3 regions of the Paenibacillus sp. LPE1-1-1.1 genome follow, and region 2 is predicted to be linked to each of the others. Evidence: predicted binding sites of a transcription regulator. Region 2 holds the regulator's gene; each other region holds the start of a gene.
The links. The regulator LexA, encoded in region 2, represses DNA repair genes until DNA is damaged. The targets are predictions, from matches to a motif close to CGAACATATGTTCG.
Positions count from the first base shown of each region.

Region 1: MRBLPE1_RS01620 (YolD-like family protein) is a predicted target of LexA. The motif match lies at 5,308-5,321, and genes of this name have one in related genera.
Region 3: recA (recombinase RecA) is a predicted target of LexA. The motif match lies at 1,927-1,940, and genes of this name have one in related genera.

Region 1 covers NZ_JBEGHY010000001.1:323,428-329,966, reverse strand. Annotated here, with positions in the region: gene MRBLPE1_RS01665 (FAD-dependent oxidoreductase) at 1-1,305, shown strand, start outside; gene MRBLPE1_RS01660 (hypothetical protein) at 1,448-1,717, opposite strand; partial or broken gene MRBLPE1_RS33225 (excalibur calcium-binding domain-containing protein) at 1,860-1,958, opposite strand; partial or broken gene MRBLPE1_RS01650 (NucA/NucB deoxyribonuclease domain-containing protein) at 2,016-2,438, opposite strand; gene MRBLPE1_RS01645 (YjcZ family sporulation protein) at 2,715-2,825, opposite strand; gene MRBLPE1_RS01640 (DUF3231 family protein) at 3,380-3,898, opposite strand; gene MRBLPE1_RS01635 (WGxxGxxG family protein) at 4,093-4,326, opposite strand; gene MRBLPE1_RS01630 (DUF2905 domain-containing protein) at 4,485-4,706, opposite strand; gene MRBLPE1_RS01625 (DUF3221 domain-containing protein) at 4,863-5,243, shown strand; gene MRBLPE1_RS01620 (YolD-like family protein) at 5,504-5,755, shown strand; gene MRBLPE1_RS01615 (hypothetical protein) at 6,341-6,539, shown strand, end outside.
Region 2 covers NZ_JBEGHY010000023.1:613,706-620,244, reverse strand. Annotated here, with positions in the region: gene MRBLPE1_RS19505 (hypothetical protein) at 1-542, shown strand, start outside; gene MRBLPE1_RS19500 (NAD-dependent epimerase/dehydratase family protein) at 707-1,402, shown strand; gene yjcZ (sporulation protein YjcZ) at 2,016-2,123, opposite strand; gene lexA (transcriptional repressor LexA) at 2,326-2,946, opposite strand; gene yneA (cell division suppressor protein YneA) at 3,161-3,478, shown strand; gene MRBLPE1_RS19480 (DUF896 domain-containing protein) at 3,750-3,941, shown strand; gene MRBLPE1_RS19475 (aldo/keto reductase) at 3,987-4,976, shown strand; gene MRBLPE1_RS19470 (hypothetical protein) at 4,997-5,509, shown strand; gene MRBLPE1_RS19465 (HAD family hydrolase) at 5,533-6,321, shown strand; gene MRBLPE1_RS19460 (1,2-dihydroxy-3-keto-5-methylthiopentene dioxygenase) at 6,395-6,539, opposite strand, start outside.
Region 3 covers NZ_JBEGHY010000001.1:166,675-173,213, forward strand. Annotated here, with positions in the region: gene MRBLPE1_RS00815 (regulatory protein RecX) at 24-728, opposite strand; gene recA (recombinase RecA) at 808-1,857, opposite strand; gene MRBLPE1_RS00825 (competence/damage-inducible protein A) at 2,167-3,417, opposite strand; gene pgsA (CDP-diacylglycerol--glycerol-3-phosphate 3-phosphatidyltransferase) at 3,508-4,083, opposite strand; gene MRBLPE1_RS00835 (YajQ family cyclic di-GMP-binding protein) at 4,379-4,873, opposite strand; gene MRBLPE1_RS00840 (helix-turn-helix domain-containing protein) at 4,902-5,822, opposite strand; gene MRBLPE1_RS00845 (DUF3388 domain-containing protein) at 5,841-6,539, opposite strand, start outside.

The sequences.
Region 1 (6,539 bases), on a different contig from region 2:
GCCAAAATAACGGCGCAGCATGATTTGATCTATGACGAGCTTATTCGAAGCGAAGGAGAAGAAAAAGCGGCATTGTACTACGAAGCAAATCATGAAGCGCTGCAATTTATAAAGCAAACGATAGAAAAAAACAAAATAGAATGCGGGTTTTCGGTACAAGACGCTTATGTTTATACAAATTCGAATGAGTACATAAAAAAGCTTGAGAAGGAGATGTCTGCTTATTCAGCGCTTGGTATTTCGGGAGCTTATGCAGAACATATTCCCTTGCAAATCCCTGCAAAAGCTGCGGTGGTCATGCATGGTCAAGCCCAGTTTCATCCTCTGCAGTATTTAAATGCCCTTACCCAGAAGTTCATCGATGCAGGCGGAACCATCTACGAAAACACTACGGCAATCGATGTAGAGGAGGGACCTTTGCCGGAGGTCATTACAAGTAAAGGGCACCGGATAAAATGCAAGCATATTGTGTCTTGCACACACTTTCCGTTTTATGACGGCCATGGCTTTTATTTCGCGCGAATGCATGCGGACCGCTCCTACGTGCTTGGCATTCATGTTGCGGATGAGCTTGCGGAAGGGATGTATTTGAGCGCCGAGGATCCCAAAAAATCTTTTCGTTATGCGGAAACGGCGGAGCATGGCAAGCTGCTGCTTGTCGGCGGCCAAAGCCATAAGACCGGTCAAGGCATATGCACGATAAATCATTATGAGGAATTGCAGAGATATGCCGAAGGGCATTTTCAAGTGAAAGAGATTGCCTACCGCTGGTCAGCCCAGGATTTGGTCACCGGCGACAAAATCCCTTATATCGGCCGCATTACTTCTTCCTCCCCTAATGTGTACATCGCTTCAGGCTATCGCAAATGGGGGATGACGAACGGGACGGCTGCTGCCCTGCTTATTAGAGATTTAATTACGGAGAAGGAAAATGCTTACGAGGACCTCTATGCGCCTTCACGCTCCATCACGCTTGGTACGATGAAGAACCTTGTCGTAGAAAACGTGGATGTAGCAAAGCATCTCCTAGCTGGCAAGCTAGAAATGGTGAACAAGCGTCCGGAGGATTTGGCCCCGGATGAAGGCAGCGTCGTTAAGCTCCACGGCAAACGCGCGGGAGCGTACAAAGACGAAGCGGGCAAGCTTTTTCTTGTTGATACCACCTGTACGCATATGGGCTGCGAGGTCGAATGGAATAATGGAGACCGGACATGGGATTGCCCATGCCACGGCTCTAGGTTTGCTATCAATGGCGATGTCATTGAAGGCCCTGCGGAGGAGCCGTTGAAGACATTGCGGATGTAAATTTAATTTAAGCCGAGAAAGGAAACGGGAGCTGCAATCCATGAACAAAAAAGTCACCCCAAGCTCTAGAGAATGAGCATTAGGGTGACTTTTTGTGTTTCGATAGAATCTAGCTAACAACTTTCATAAGTAGGCTAACCATTTAATGTTGTGCGTAGTTTGAATAAGGTGATACATGATTTTGATTGGACATATAGTTTGGCGCAAAAGAAGAAGATTGATCCAATTGATTACATAAGCTGTTAATATGTTGAAGCTGCTGCATAGCCGTTTGGTGACCTTGCAAAGCAGTTTGAATCATCTGTGCGGCTTGTTGCTCGCGTTGCGCAATCTGCTCAAGCTGAATAGCATTTGCTTGCTCCTGCTGCAGCAATTGTTGATATTTTGCAGACGCCTGCTGTGTTTGCTGCATCAATTGATTTACAAGCTGTGAAATTTGCTGTGTTTGCGTGATTTGATTCAAGTTAACGCCTCCTAGTTGATTGGAATTACTCAACTATTATGTTTTAAAGGAGGCGTTTCTATTCGGAAATGGTTTACGGAATAGCAATGAATTAACTGCATGCAACGCCATCTTGATCGCGGTCTAATTTCTCGCTGTAGCCGGGATCCCCTTTGTGTAAGGGAGCTGCACCCGCGTCTTTTGCGGCCTTGCAGTTGGCGTAATAAACTTTTTCTTTTTCCGTTGCCGTTTGTTCAGGCGCGCCGTCAAGCACGAACAAAACCCGCGTGCCGTCCTTTAAATCTGCTAATTGATTTCCAATCCACGAGCCAGCCCCGCGATTATCCTTCGGCGACACGTAAGCGATATCTGCGCCTTCACCGCCTTCTTGACACATTGCCATCGGCCATTCATCCCGATCAAAGCCTTTCTTTATCGGAATCCCGTTCAAAGAAGCTTCCCGATTAGATTCAGCTCCATTTCTGTCAATCGTGCATACGGCGGAAGCTCCGGCCTTTATCGCTGAAGCGATATGCGCCATCGTCTCCGGATAGCGGTCAGTCGGCAATAGGATGGTTTCATCATAATCCGTTTCCGAAACGTTAGTTTTTGAAGAGGTGGTTGTTAATAAATCGCCGCTGCCTGCGAGGAGTAACGTCAAAATAAGCAGTGCGGCTAAATATGATTTCATGATGTATCTCCATTCCGGCTATTTGAAATCATCATACTATACTTTTGAAATCGCCGAAAAGAGAAAAACGAAAAAGGCCCGCAAAAGGGGCCTTTACCGTATATTCAAATTTATATTAGTAGCCGAATACACCGCAGCTACAAGCGATAATGACCAACAATATGAAAAGGACAAGGATTGTACCCGTGTTTGTGAAAACACCGCCAACAAGACCAGACATTGTTCATTGCACCTCCTTGTATGTTGAGTAAGCGAAATCGCTTATTTTAGTAATCTTTAACGGTAGCCGCCAAAAACTCCGCAGCTGCAAGCGATAATCACCAATAAGATGAAAAGGACCAGAATGGTACCGGTATTCGTAAATGCACCACCAACGTATCCGGACATTGTTCATTACACCTCCTTACGTCTTGTGTACATTGTAGATTATGTTGGAATGAAGGATTCTGATTGGGTGTTTGTTACCAAGGCAGCTTATCCGTGTCATTAGCCTAATCAGGCAGATATTGCCGTTTGCCGGTGAAGCAGAAACACAACGAAACGAATAAAGAATTATGTAAGAGCGCCTGAAGGATCAGGCACTCCGTGAAAATTAGCAAGCGCGTTTGAACTTGCGATGTTTCTTCACGACGACAATAACGACAACAATCACGACAACCAATTTTTTCTTGTTGCGACTCATTCGAATCGCCTCCTCTCTTAGAAGATAGTCTACTGTATTCGTAAATTGATAGATTGGTTTGGACAAGTCGGTCGGAGACGGAAATTTGTGTGTTTGTAAGTAAATTATCGCTCACTGCGGGTATGATCGAGAGTTTAAAGTGTAAAAGTCAAGTATATAAAGGCTGCCGCTTGGCAGTCTTTTTTCATGTCACAATTGCTATGCGGATAAATTCTTGCAAAAAAACCCCGCCCTTAAGGGCGGGGTTTTATAAATAAAACTATGCATGGACAGCTTCAGGTCTCTTAATTTGCAAGGGAGGAGGAATGATCCAACCTTTTTCTTTGCTCATCTCCAGTATTTTAACGCCTAATGCCGTTTTGGTCATATGGTATTTAGCAAATAAAGCACCAATATCCTCTCGGATGGATTGACCCATAACTTGACTGCAAGCAATTAATCCCAAAGAGGCGTCAGATGCGATTTTAGCTGCAATCTCAGGATCGGTGAATCTTGCACCCGCCGGGATATCTTCGAGTTTAACTTGCGGTCTTTCAGGCATCATTGGCGAGGAAGCAATTCCGTTATCCGTAAGCAGTGTATCTAATTCTTTAATTTCTAGCTTAGCTTGATCAATGAGAGCCTCAAGAATTTTTTTAAGTTCCTTGTCACCGGAATGGTTTAGGTAGGCTTGGTAGCAGGATACAGCGCCTTTAGCTGTTGTAGATGCTGTCCAGACACTAAAGATTTCACCATAGTGCATCGGCTCGTCTTTTGGATTACCGCTTAAAATCCCCATTGAATGTTCTCCTTTTAGTCTCAATTTGACTGGTTTATTATATCCTTGAGTAATTAAAGAATGTACGGTCTAAGTTTGAAAGAGTTACCAAACAGCTCAATAAAAAGGAAGCTTCTAACAATATTTGGGTCAAAAAAACGCAAAGCAAACACCCCCCATGTTAGAGCGGGGGTGTTTGTTGATAAAATCAAATGTTAAGCATGGTCACGATCACGTTCGCGCCCGCGGTTTCTCGCTCCTGCCAAACCGAGCAGACCCAAAAGACCAAGCCAACCCCAATCAATTCCATCATCGTCTGTCGCAGCAGTTGTTCTGTAATTGTTTGCGTTCACCGTTGTTCCGTTATTGGCACGATCTGCGGATGCAGGTATAGCTGTGTACATCATCAAACATGCGATGAAACTAACCATTAGAATTACTTTCTTCATAGTTACATGCTCCATTCGTGTTTAGAATTGAAATCGAGCTTATTTTTAGTTACAAAGCATAATTTTATACTCAAGCTTACCGTATTGGTATTTAAGACCATTAAAATCGAAAAATAATGCTTTACGCGTAAGTGCAAAGTAAATTCTTCATGTTTGCATCACTTGAAAAACCATCTCGCAATGTAGGCGACCAACGACAAAACAATGCTAATAACTATGCAGGTGACTATTGGGAAATAAAACTTCACATTCCCTTTTTCGACTGCGATATCGCCAGGAAGACGCCCAAGATTGATAAACCTTCCTAGCCCCGCCCAAATCAACCCAATAACAATTAACGCGATACCGGCTAGGATAAGAAATTTGGGAATGGCATTCATGTTAGCTGGCTCCTTCTTGATACATTCTTGAAATTATTATAGGCATAATCTCTTGTAAATAACGATTGAGTGAAAACGAACGAGCAATGTATTGCAACAAATTTTTCATGGATCCGTCTAATAATGAAGGGATAAGACATGGGAGGAGTAAAAACCTTGAAAAAATTAGTAATGGGATTAGCTTTAGCACTTATCTTATGTATGCTTAGTGGTTGCAATGCTCCGTCCGAAGCAGCAAAGGGGAATTATATTATAGATAAGGAAGACGAAAGAATCTTGGTAGCGAAGAATATTTCCCGGAAGGAGTCTGAAAGTGATTTTGCTGCCCTCAAAAAGAATAACGTCGAATTAGTCTATTATATTGTTGATGAATCCCAACTTTATAATGAACTTAGAGTAGGCGAAAAAGTAAATGTAACGCCCAAAACAAATGAAAATGGGGAATATGTAGTGATGCAATCGGATCCCCCTCAAATTGTCGCGGGTAAGATAGAAAGAGTAGGGGATCTTATCCCGAAAATTATTCCGGGAGAATAGAGTACCTTCATGGTTTATGCCATTTCATTGTAGGGACCCATGTGTTATATTTTACTTTTGATATCGAACGTATGTTTGTGTTAAAATGGAAGCAAATATTGGCATATCGCATAGTTGAAAATTATATCGGCCAAACAGTGTTATTTGTAGTGACTGAAATCGCAATATTTGTAATCGTGAAATCTTAATCAGATCCGTACGATGTTACCTAAGCATGTGATAGCAGTAACAGCTACCATTAAGAATTGGAGGATAATGACATGGCAAAGGCAAAAGGACCAAAACGGCCAACTAGAGATGAGTTCGAGATGGAGGAACTGGGCGAGCGCCTAGTTGAAGCTCAACAAGAGGAATTGCAAATAAAGCTCATTGTTTGGAATTGGGATCAGCCGGTACTTGGAAAAATAACAAAGATGGACTCGCGAACGAAATCGGTACATATGGAGTATAAAGGAAATATAACGAAGGTGCATTTTATGGATATCATGAAAATTCAGTCTATTGACGCATAAAAAACTGCAAATCCCTCTCTACCTTTTTTGGTGGGCAATTGGTGACAAACATATAGATTGTATTCAATGAAACCCATGTGAACCTTGTCATATTAAGGCTCTAAACAAAAAAAGGGCACCCCTTGCGGGGTGCCCTTTTCATGGGAGATGTGAAAATGCTGTTTTTTTTTGCAACCTAGTCAAGAGGCAATCCCTTGTTTTATTGGGGTTTTTCAAAAATTCTTGTGGAGGAATGAGGGTGTTTTTGAATGAGTTTGGAAATATGGTGCCAATCGATCTTGATTTGGGCAGCAAAGAATATATAACTATCAGCTTTTCATCCAATCAACAACTAGAATAGCTTCATAATATATATTACAAATATTGTGGAGGTGTTTTTTTTTGAAATCTTGTAAAAAGCGTCTTGTTAAAAAACCACTCAAAGCTTGCTGCCCCGTTATCGTCAATAAGCAAGTCATAGAAAACGGTAGCCGCGGTTCTGTTGGACCTCGCGGTCCTGTTGGACCTCGCGGTCCTGTTGGACCTCGCGGTCCTGTTGGACCTAGTGGTTTGAGAGGTTTGAGAGGTTTGAGAGGTCTGAGAGGATTGACGGGACTGACGGGACAGCCTGGACTGCCTGGTGGCTTATTAGGCTTTGCTGATTTTTTTGCGTTGATGCCTGGTGATAATGCAGACACAGTTGGTGCGGGTACGCCCGTAGATTTTCCGCAAGATGGACCAACTAGTGGCACTTCTATCACCCGTTTGAGTGACAATACTTTTAACTTGGCCGAAATTGGCGTTT
Region 2 (6,539 bases):
AAGGATTTACGGGTGCGCCTTACAATCATGCTTCACTCGTGCTGGACGAGAAGTTAGAAGAAATCTATAGCTTTGGGCGTAAGCATGTGCATAATCCATTAAACGCGGGGTTTGTGAAGGAGGATATCTATCAGGGAACATACAGGCATTTTCCGGAAACACGCTGCAAGCTGCTGCGTATGTCGGTAACGGAACAACAAAGAACATCGATAATAAAAGTAATTTGCGAGTTCGATAAGGATAAGAATAAGTATCGCTATAATTTAATTGGGCTGCTTGGCGTTCTATTAGAAATAGATTTGCAGCCTGCAGATTCCTATTTCTGTTCGCAGTTTGTTGCAGAGACGCTCCGCAGCTGCGGAATTCACCTGTGGAACCGTCCATCAACTTTAGTGACGCCGAACGATTTTCTTGAACACAAGAGTGTCCAAGCCGTCTATGAAGGTCCATTGTATCAGTATCCCAAGCTTGATCGCCAAAGACTGGGCCGGGTGCTCAAACCTCTGTACTCCGCGGTTCTATTTGGAAAAAGTGCTGTGTAGCGCAAATGTTATGCAGTAAACCCAAATCATATTTTTACTTTAATCAAGCGATTGTTTATGATAAGAAGAGGAAGCTGTTTTTTATGAAACTCCGGATTTACGAAATCAGATATCAAGTTAAATCCATGTCAAAATCGCATATAAAATAGTGAAGGGTGATCGGCATGGTATCCGTAGGCGATATGACAGACAATGCGACTAAAAAATTACGAGTTATAATTACGGGTGCTACAGGAATGGTAGGGGAAGGCGTACTGCATGAGTGTCTTCAGCATCCGGATGTTGAAAGCGTGCTGGTTATCAATCGACGACCTTGTGGTGTCGTTCATAACAAATTAATAGAGATTATCCATGAGGATTTTTTTCAAATCGAACCTATTTCCAATCAGTTATCCGGCATCGACGCTTGTTTCTTTTGCCTAGGCGTATCATCAGTCGGCATGAATGAAGAAAAATACAGTCACCTCACTTATGATCTGACTTTATATCTGGCAGGCATTCTTTCGAACATGAACCCGGAAATGGTGTTTTGTTATGTATCAGGAAGCGGAACCGACAGTTCGGAGCAAGGCAAAAGCATGTGGGCCAGAGTGAAGGGGAAAACAGAGAACGCGCTCCTGCAGCTCCCTTTCAAAGGCGCATATATGTTCCGGCCTGGTTACATCCATCCGATCAAGGGCTTAACGAATACGCATGGCTACTATTCTGCTTTGAAGTGGTTGTATCCAATGCTCCGAATCCTCTTCCCGAACCATGTGATTTCATTAAGGGAGCTTGGGCTGGCTATGATCCGCGCGGCCAAATCTGGCCAAGCGCGAGCCATTCTAGACAGCAAGGCTATTTCCGAGATGGCCAAATAAGCGAGGGATTTCAAACTATTGGGCAGAACACGAGCTTATCACACAACGGGGGATTTAGGCCGATGCTTTACATCCCCCGATATGCGCATATTCTGCATAATAATCATATATTTATTTTATTTACAGAATTGACGGTGTCCCCCATGAGAGCCGCCGCCATGAAAGCCTCCTGAATGCCCTCTGTGAAAGCCGCCTGGCCCTCCGCTGGGGAAGAAACCTCCTCCATGTATGCCGCCATGCCACCAAGGTCCTCCAAAGCTGCCAATGGGGAATGGAATGGGGAGCGGAAGCACTTCCGGGTACGGATAAGAATAAGGGTATGGATAGGGATAAGAGGGCGGAAAAGGGTAAAATGGGGGTGCGAGCGGTCCGAATGCCATCGCGTTTTTCCTCCAATCATTTATTTTGATACGAACAGCCTATGTTTCTACCGCTGCCTATGTAACTTGCCCGCCTTTATTTACGGATGGGTTTAACCGAGAAGCAATGCACCGTTCTGATCCTAAAATGATTGAGGTAACTGAATATCCTTCGCACAAAAAAAGACCCGTTTATAGGGTCTTTTTGTATAAAATCAGATGTCTAGAACTGAAACAAGGGATAGGGCCGCTATTTAATAGCCGCCAAAACCCATGCAGCTGCATGCGATAATCACCAACAAAATGAAGAGAACCAAAATTGTACCTAAATTTGTAAAAGCTCCGCCAACGTAACCGGACATTTTTCAATGCACCTCCTTACGTGTTGAGTACACAGTATGTTATGCGGGATAATTGCTCAGTGATTGGGTGTTTGCCTTGGGATGGGCGACCCTGCAGATGCCTATTTTTAAAAAGAGGGATGACTGTAAACAAAGAAAAGGCTGGATCATTGATGCTCATGCATCTGATCCAGCCTTTGCCTTATGTACGAGTGTGATGCCATTAATGAATGTCGCGGAAAAGACCGATGACTTTGCCAAGAATCGTTACATTTTGGAGTAAAATCGGCTGCATAGAGGAATTTTCCGGCTGCAATCGAATATGATTTTTCTCCTTGTAGAACGTCTTCACCGTTGCCTCGTCGTCTTCGGTCATTGCAACAACGATTTCACCGTTATTTGCCGTTTGCTGTTGGCGGACAATGACGTAATCCCCATCGTGAATGCCGGCTTCGATCATGCTCTCGCCCATTACATTCAGAATAAATACGCTGCTATCACCCACAAAATGGGAAGGGAGCGGGAAATACTCCTCGATGTTCTCCGTAGCTGTGATTGGCACACCGGCTGTAACCTTACCGACAATCGGCACCTTGGCTACGGAAAGCGGAATAATGCCATCGACGCCTTCTTGGTCTAAAATTTCAATGGCACGGGGTTTCGTGGGATCTCGGCGAATTAGGCCTTTCTTCTCCAGGCGGTCTAGATGACCGTGAACGGTTGAACTGGATAACAATCCGACAGCTTCGCCGATTTCTCGAACGGAGGGCGGATAGCCTTTCTCCCGGACTTCATTCTTAATAAATTCAAGAATCGAATGTTGTCGGTTAGAAATCTTCGACACTGCAATCACTCCATTAGTAGGTTTGCAAAAAATTATAACATAGAACCGGAGTTCGTACAAACATAAGTTCTTAAGTACAAAGGTTCGCATTTTTTGTTGACACCAAACGTTTGTTCGTGTATTCTAAAAACAGAACAAACGTTTGGGGTGCTGATAAATGATAACTAGTCCAAGCTTTTATAGAACGATTCATAAGCAGGAAGCAAGCAAAGCAATGAAAGTTACAAAATCGGTTGTACGCTTGGTAAAGCGTCATACGGTTAAGGCTATCGTATGTTCAGCTTTGTTTACTCTATTATTCACGAGCTTTCTCATGATGGGAACAGATGCATCGGGCACTTCTCCTGAAGCTGCTTCGAATGAAGAACAGGTGATCACGGTTCGTCCAGGCGATACGCTTTGGGAGATTGCTAAACAATTCAATGATTCGAGCCATGATATCAGATATGTGGTTTATATGATTAAGGACCGGAATGAATTACATAACGCAGAGATTAAGTCCGGGCAGAAGCTAATCATTCCAAATATATAAGTAGAGTTATTTTATTTTCCTTCGCTAATATCGCTCACCATTATGCTTTCTGGAACAAGCAGATTACTTGAATCTGCTTGTCTCGGAAAGCATTTTTACGTTTTAATTGAAGCGCTTGTTTATTTCCTATTTGGAGTACACATTAAAAGGAAAGGAATCGGTGGCAAGGGTCAAGAGCACAGAATGCATTCCCCTTGCCTTGACAACTGAACGTCGAAAATGTCAAAGTATAGAGTAGTGGTTTTTCATCATGAGAGGAGTAGAGCAAGGTATGGAATTCTCGAAAATAATTGAACGGATTAACGAGCTCGCTCGTAAAAATAAATCGGAAGGTTTATCCGATGCGGAAATGGCCGAAAGAGATGAGCTTCGTAAGCAATATTTAACGAACTTCAAGAACAATTTCCGGCAGCAGCTCGAAACGATAGAAATTGTGGATGACAAGGATAATATCAAGCATTAATAAATGTCTAGGGCAATCATTTAATATCCAAGGAAGGGTGATTAGATGAATTACAAACTATTAGGCAAAAGTGGACTGGCAGTATCCGAGCTTTGCTTGGGAACGATGACTTTCGGTAACACAACGAGCGAAGAGGATTCGATTGAAATGATCAATCGTTTTGTTGACCGGGGAGGAAATTTTCTCGATACGGCTGACGTATATGTGAGCGGCCGTTCCGAGGAAATAGTCGGGAAAGCGATTAAAAACAATCGCTCCGATATCGTTCTGGCGACAAAGGTGAGGATGACCACTTCCCAAAATATTAATGGCGTGGGGTTATCGCGCAAGCATATCATGGATGGCGTTGAAGCAAGCTTGAGACGTCTTCAAACCGATTATATCGATTTATATCAGGTACATGTATGGGATCATGCAACACCGATTGAGGAGACCCTGCGCACGCTTGATGATCTTGTAACCTCGGGTAAGGTTCGTTACATAGGATGTTCGAATTTTTTCGCTTGGCAGTTAATGAAATCGCTGGCATGCAGCGATGCAAGCCGATATGTCCGTTTTGTTTCCATTCAGCCGCAATACAGCTTGGTGAGCAGACAGATGGACCTTGAAATGATGTCGCTTTGCTTAGAGGAGAAGGTAGGCATTATTCCATGGGCTCCAATTGGCGGCGGATTTTTAACGGGACGTTACTCGAGAGAAGAGCCAAAGGAAGGCCGGTTGACTTCTAAGGTAGGAGAGAGCGCTTGGATCAATCGTGCCTTGGACAAAAATTTCATCATTCTTGACACATTGCTGGAAGCTGCCAAGGAACTGGATAAAACGCCGGCGCAGGTTGCGTTAAGATGGCTGATTCAACGCGAAGGAATTACATCGCCGATTTTCGGTGCCAGTAAACTAGAACAGTTTGAGGATAATATCGGAGCAATTGGCTGGGAAATGCCAGACGGGATTTGGAACCGTTTGGAGGAAGTCAGCGCGCTTCCGGATGATTACCCTAATCGCTTCATCGAAAAATTCCGCAGACCGTTTGAATAGGGTTTTAAATTAGGAGGAGAATGAGCTTGTCACGTTCCTGGGAGCGCAAAGTGCGCAAAAATATGACCGAAGTGAATAAACAACGCAAAAAACAAGGCAATGGCCAAATCGTTTTTAATGCCGAGAAATCGGAAAAAATAATTGGACGCAATTACATCGCGCCAATTTTATTGATTTTATTTATTGGCATGTACGTCATCTTGATGCAAAGCTCTTCCCAATTCAAAATGGATACGATGTTTTGGATAACGGTTGGCTGTTATATTTTACTTGCGGTCCTCTTTTTCTTTAGACGTCCGTACATAACGATTGGCAAGGACTTTGTGCAATCCCGCCGTTTGACAGGAGATAAGCGTATTCCTGCTTCAGCAATTAAAGGATTTAGCGCACAAAAGGGTTATGTAATCGTGGAGCAGCATAAAGGCGGTAACTGGGTGTTCTCTAAATTAACGAACCGGTTTCCGACTGAAGAAATTAGCGAGAAGCTGAAAGTGTTTGCGCAAGCAAACGGCATTCCTTTTCAGGAAAAATAATAGGTAGGAGAGTTTGAACAACGATGGCTAAACAAGCGGTATTATTTGATTTGGATGACACATTGCTGTGGGATGACCGCAGCGTAAAGGAAGCTTTTGAAGCAACCTGCCAAGCGGCAGCGGCTGCGACCGGAGTTGATCCTGATGCTCTTGAGGAAGCGGTACGCCGTGAAGCAAGAGCCCTCTATGAATCGTATGAAACGTTCCCTTTTACAAAAATGATCGGAATCAATCCGTTTGAGGGTTTGTGGGCTCCCTTCCGCGAAGGCGAGCAGGAAGAATTCCGGAAGCTTGAGAATCTTGCTCCCGGTTACCGGAAAGCAGCATGGACACAGGGGTTGAAGGCGCTTGGCGTGGACAATGAAGAGCTTGGCGCTGTGCTAGCCGAGCAATTCCCGGCTGAACGCCGTTCGCGTCCAATCGTATATGAAGAAACATTCCGCGTGCTGGATGCGCTTAAAGGTAAATATAAGCTTCTACTTCTCACGAACGGTTCTCCTGATTTGCAAAGAGAAAAGCTCGCGGGCGTACCGGAACTTCTGCCTTATTTTGACCATATCATTATCTCGGGCGAGTTCGGGCAAGGGAAGCCGGCTGCTGCGATATTTAAGCATGCACTTGAGCGTCTTGGCATCGAAACGGAGCACGGAATTATGGTTGGCGATAAGCTGACAACGGATATACTAGGCGCGAATACGATTGGGATGACCTCGGTTTGGATTAATCGCCACGGCGCCGTCCGTAACGACGAAATCATTCCTACCCATGAAATTAAACACTTAGAAGAGCTTCTGCAGCTGCTGGAACTATAAATTATTGCAACAAAAAGCCCCTCATTGCCTGCATTTGCAGCATAAGAGGGGCTTGCATTATTTTTGATACGTATTAAGCCTGGTTGGATGCGAACTTCTCATCAGCAAAAGGATGGGCGATCCAGCCTTCCGTTTCAATGAAAAGACGAACGGCAACGATTTGACGGTTTTCCATAAGCGTAAAGAAATGCGGCTTGTATTCCGGGACGGAAATAACG
Region 3 (6,539 bases), on a different contig from region 2:
CCTCATTTTATCTTTTCGTAAAATCAATTGTCAAGCAAAAGCCCATCATCTTCCTCGAATGCATCATCTTCACCAATCAGATCTATCGACTTTATGGCTTCCTTTACGATATCACCCGGAAAACCGCTGCGCATTAAATACCCCATAAGCTTGCGTTTTTTCTCAAACGTATCCCCTTTTAAGGAGCGCCATTTCTTCTCGGCGGCCTTTTTCGCCGACGCTAATTCAACTTTATGGTCCAATGCACCGATTGCCTCTGCAGCGGCTTCTTTCGACACGCCTCGCTGCGCCAGCTCTTGCTGAATAAAGCGTCGTCCCTTCAGGCTGTTCTTCAGTCTTCCCGCTGCAAATTGACGCGCATATTGTTCATCATCCACAATATGTTCCTTTTCTAAACGGTCAAGAGCATATTGAATATTGTCTGATTCAAACAGCTTGCGGTTTAAATATTGCTCGATTTGTTTTCTTGTTCTCGGTCTAGCTCCTAAATAGGCGATTGCCAGCACGTAGGCACGGTAACGTTCGTCTTCCATTCGTATTTCTTCGATTTGAACCTCCGTTAATAGTTGCCCCTTCGTCAATCGAAACCGAATTAATATATCTTCATGTACGGATAATAACGGTTCCTCTGACTCGGCAAAGAGATGATATAATTTTCTTTCCTTTTTATCTAGACGAACCGATAAGATCATCCATTCTTCTTCAATTTCCGGGTCGCTATAGCTCACACCGTACATCCTCTCTAAACACAGCTTCGCCGCCCCTAACAGGGCGGCGAAGCATGGATACGTATGCTATAAGGTCTTTTTATTCCAGATCTTCGAACTCTTCGTCGTCTTCATCAGGTTTGAAATTTGCCTGAGTCGCAGCTGCCGACAAGTTACTCGCATCGCGAATTTGCTTCTCGATAACCTCTGCAACATCCTTGTGATCCTTCAAGTACTGCTTCGCATTCTCGCGGCCTTGGCCTAGACGCTCGCCATTGTATGAGAACCATGCTCCGCTCTTCTGAACGATATCCATCTCTACGCCGATATCCACAAGAGTACCTTCTCTGGAAATACCCTCGCCGTACATGATGTCAACCTCAGCTTGCTTAAACGGAGGGGCTACCTTATTTTTCACGACTTTAATACGAGTACGGTTACCAATCATGTCATTACCTTGCTTCAGCGTCTCGATACGACGCACGTCAAGACGTACGCTCGAGTAGAACTTCAAAGCGCGTCCGCCTGGCGTTGTCTCGGGGTTACCAAACATAACGCCAACCTTCTCACGCAATTGGTTGATGAAAATAGCAATCGTCTTCGATTTGCTGATGGCACCCGAAAGCTTTCGCAAAGCCTGCGACATCAAACGAGCTTGAAGACCAACGTGTGAATCACCCATGTCGCCTTCGATCTCCGCTTTTGGTACAAGTGCAGCAACGGAGTCAATAACGACAATGTCAACCGCGCCGCTGCGTACAAGCGCTTCAGCGATTTCCAATGCTTGCTCGCCTGTATCCGGCTGAGAAAGCAACAGCTCATCAATATTTACGCCAAGCTTGCTAGCATAAAGCGGATCCAGCGCATGCTCCGCATCGATAAAGGCAGCTTGTCCGCCAATTCGTTGAACCTCTGCAATCGCATGAAGCGCAACAGTCGTTTTACCGGATGATTCCGGTCCATATATTTCAATAACACGTCCACGCGGCAAGCCGCCTATTCCTAATGCAATATCTAGAGCAAGTGAACCGCTAGGCACGGTTTCTACCTGCATGTGTGTGGATTCTCCCAATTTCATGATGGAGCCTTTACCAAATTGCTTCTCAATTTGACGCAAAGCCATTTCTAGTGCAGCGCGACGATCCGACAAGAAACTCACATCCTTCTTCATTTATAATGTTATGATACCTTTTTTCTGACGGGTTGACAAGCATTTTTTCGAACATACATTCGCCTTTTCGCTTCGCCCCCTCAAATGGACATAAAAAAACCGCAGCAAAGTATTCTTCGCCACGGTTCTTCCGATAACTATCCCTAATTATAACGGGCTGGCCCGCAATTGACAAACATTATTTATTTCGTCGAAATTTCGCGATGCCGATAGAAACCATTGATAGCCGATTCGTTTCCGTGCCTTGGCTGCATTTTTGCTATCATGCAAAAACAGCTCGCCACATGTCTAATTCGCCTGAAGCGCCTGCCATAATCGGTACAAAGCAGCTTTCACGGCGCGCAGCCTTATCATGCTTCTTCCGCCGCTAAGGTTCAAAGTAAAAACGTCGGTTGCTTTTCCCCGCTCCGAAATGCCAATGTAAACCAACCCAACGGGTTTGCCCTCGGATTCAGCCGGTCCGGCGACGCCTGTCAAGGATACCCCGAAATCGGCATCCGAGAGCTCCCTTACCCTCTCCGCCATTAAAGCGGCAGTCGAGTCACTGATTGCACCGGGTGCGCCCTCTCCTTCGAGCTGCGTGAGCGGTATGCTTAATAAATGATGCTTCATTATATTGGTGTAGGTGACAACCCCTCCTACATACTCTCCGCTGCTCCCAGGAACGTTTGTAATAAGCTCGGCCAATAAACCCCCGCTGCAGCTTTCCGCGCTCGCCAGCTTGCGTCTTGAGGCTCTCAGGAGGTGTACAACCTCAACCTCCAGCGGAATGTCCTCCTGCGCATACAAATATTCGCCTACCCGTTCTTTTATTTTATCGACGCTTTCATCTATTTTCAGATCGGCATCGATAGCCGAGCCAGCTTTGGTCGAAACTCTTATGGAAACTTCGCCTTCCTTCGCGTAAGGCGCGATAGTTGGATCGACCTGTCCGTCAATTAAATCAATCAGCTTGGCCTCGAGATTTGATTCTCCAATGCCTGCGAATTTTAAAATACGCGAATACAGCGGCTCTGCATCTCCCAGCTTGGAACGCAGCCACAGCTCCCCTGCCGCATCCATCATGGGCTTCATCTCACGCGGCGGGCCGGGAAGCAGCAAATAAAGCGTCCCATCCACGGACAAGCCGTTTCCAACCGCTAAGCCCGTCGTATTTTCCAGCGGGTCGCCGCCCTCGATCATCAAGGCCTGACGGCGGTTGCTCTCCACCATATGGATGCCGCGAGAGCTGAACATCTGCTCGATCTGAACCATAGACGGCTCATGGATAACGAGCTTGCGATTTAAATATTCCGCTAAAACATCCTTCGTAAGATCATCCTGGGTTGGTCCGAGCCCGCCCGTAAAAACAAGTAAATCCGCTCGGCTTCGCCCAATTTCAATCGCTTCCCGCAGCCTCCCCGCATTGTCGCCGACAACCGTTTGAAAATAAACGTCTACGCCTAGACCCGCAAGCTTCTGAGATAAAAACTGCGCATTCGTATTTACGATTTGGCCGAGCAGCAGCTCCGTACCGACCGCTATGATTTCTGCTTTCATTATTCGAGATCTCCTCTGCTTCGTTTGTTGATTGGCCCCCAGCCATATAAGTAAAAGCATCCCCCCATTGAAAGGAAAGATGCTTTAACGTTATTCTACCGGAATAAGATGCTTATTTTTCAAGAAATAATCAATGCCCGAGTATACCGTAATAGCGGCTGCTACCCAGCTTGCGATAACATCGAATGGAAAATCAATGAAATTAAACGGGAAATTGTTGATCAACAGCGCAATGATCATAGTAATTTGAATCGCCGTCTTCCATTTGCCCCATGTGCTGGCAGCCATGACCGAGCCCTCCAGGAGCGCGATTTGACGAAGACCCGTAACAGCGAATTCTCGGCTGATGATAACAATCGCAATCAATGCATTCAGCTTGTCCATTTCAACGAGTGAAATAAGAACGGCTGCAACAAGCAGCTTATCTGCCAATGGATCGAGAAGCTTGCCTAGGTTCGTTACGATTTTGTTTTTGCGGGCGATGTAGCCGTCTAACCCGTCTGTACTTGCTGCCACAATAAAAATAAGTGCCGCTGCGATTTGATTGTATGTAATGGAGAAGTCAGAAATGCTAAACGACCCCAAATCCACTTTGATAAGCAGAAAAAACATAATAACCGGCACTAAAAATATTCTGGCTAAGGTAATGCGGTTCGCCAGATTCACGCAATTCCCTCCTTAGATCGGTCTAACTCAAAGGTGTGCGTTACGCGAACCCTTTGTTCGTGAATAATACCGGATTTTCTTTCCAGCTGCGGACCCTTTGCTAAGCAACCTTGAGTGACTGCATGTGTGCTTACTTTCATCTATGTATCCCCCAGATCCTACTGTAAAGCTATCTAAACAAGTATAATACATGCCCATACACGTGTCAAAAGCGGCTAAAGCCTCATATTGCCTCTTTGCGCTAATGAAACGAAAAGCCCCGTTTCTCGAGTTCCGATGAAACGAAGCTTCGCTATTACGAGCGGTAATTGGTAAATTGAAGTTCTACGGGCAGGTCTGCTTCTCTAAGCAGCTTCATAACGGCCTGCAAATCATCAAGGCTTTTGCCCGATACTCTAATCTGATCCCCTTGGATCAAGCTTTTCACCTTTAGCTTTGAATCCCGAATGAGTATATTGATCTTTTTGGAAACATCCTGCTCGATGCCTTGTCTAAGCTTGATCCGTTGACGTACCGTATTGCCGGAAGCGCCTTCGATTTTACCGTAATCCAGGTTTTTAATGGGAACGCCGCGTTTCACCATTTTGGACAATAGAATATCAAGCACATTCTTCAGCTTGTAATCATCTTCGGATGCAACGACGAGCTCTTCCTTTTCGAGTGCGATGGAGCTTTTGCTGCCTTTGAAATCAAAGCGGGTTTCAATCTCCCGTTCCGCTTGCTTAATCGCGTTAGCCAATTCTGCCATATCCACTTTGGATACAATATCAAATGCATTTTCTGAAGCCATTAAAACCTCTCCTTTGGTACATTAATCATTATTCCGCTTGATCGCTTTCGTTATTTGGCGTAGGTGTAACCTGGTCCGTTGTTGGAGTTGCTCCATCCGCTAGCGGCTGAAGAAGCAGCTTCTTGGATCCCGCACGGTCCCCGTCTGGTACTAGAACGCCATCTACTGTGATTTCGGTTAGATCGGATCTTCCTACATTGATATAGATCGGGCCAACGAGGTCGTAAGACTCTATCGTTCCGTCCTCCGCATTCGCAGAATACAGCTTTTCGCCTTGGTTGCTGTTCGAGCGAACCTCAAGCCAGCTTCTTCCGCCTACGATTTTCACTTCAATTTTATGCGTTTTTCCTGCAGGGCCGATATCGTATTGATCAGCCTTCCCTACTTTGCTGCCGAATGTAACGGTAGTTGGCGCTTCAGTCGGAGTAGGCGCAACCGGTTCGGTTGTTGGCGTAACTTCGCCCTCGGCCGTATCTGTGTCGTCAGTCTGAACCGGCGGTTCGGAAGCTTCCGTAATATCGGTGCTATTATCGACCTGCTCTGGATTATCCGCATCTTTATTGATGACGTACACCCAAATGACGACAACGATTAAGATAAGAAAGGACCACATCATGACGTTGAAGCCGATTTTGCCAAGTCTCTCGGACGATTGCGATTTAACCCGACGCGGTGCTCTTACGACGATTGGTTCGGCAATTTGCTCAATCGGCGCTGCCGGCACCTCATGCTGATACAAACGAAGTACTTCGTCCGGATCAAGTCCAACAGCCTCTGAGTAATTTTTCACAAATGCGCGTACATAAAATGGTCCAGGCAAAACCGTGTGGTCTCCGCTTTCGATCGCTTCCAGGTACCGTTTTCTAATTTTTGTTGTTTCTTGAATATCATCTAGCGTTAATCCGCGCTGGTCTCTCGCCTTGCGAAGCAATTCTCCTAAATCAGACATGAGACGGCCTCCTTCCGATTAGAAATCGTCTGTGTAGTTAGCTGTAAATGATTCGTACGATATTTCTTCATCCGGCGTATTGCGTAACTCAACGATAATGTCAAAATGGCTGTAATCGAAATTAGATTCCTTAATGAAAATATCTGGATGCTCAATGACTTTTGTTGAAGGCATCGCCATAATTTCTTGAAGCAGGCCATAATGCTTCTCGTTTGAGCGGATCGTGCTTACAATCCCGTCAATTATGAATATATTGTTGGGCTGCATTTCATCCTCTGACAGCTGGCTTCTAACCGTTTGCCGCAGCAGGGTGGATGATACGAACGTCCAACGCTTATTCGAGCAAACGCTGCCGGCAATAATCGATTCCGTTTTGCCGACACGGGGCATCCCACGTAAACCTATAACCTGATTGCCGTCGCGTTTAAACACTTCACCCAAGAAATCAACCAAAATACCGAGCTCGTCGCGCGTAAATCTGAACGTCTTGCGATCGTCTGAATCACGCTCAATGTACCGGCCATGGCGAACCGCCAAAATATCAACAATTGTAGGCGTTCTCAGTTTGTTTACCGTTATATTATCAACCTTTTGCAGCATTTTGCCAAGCAGCTCGATCTTCTCGTCATCATCGGTCTGAAGAAGCATTCCTCTCGTTCTATCTTCCACACCGTTGATGGTCATGATATTAACTTCTAGCATACCTAACAAAGAAGC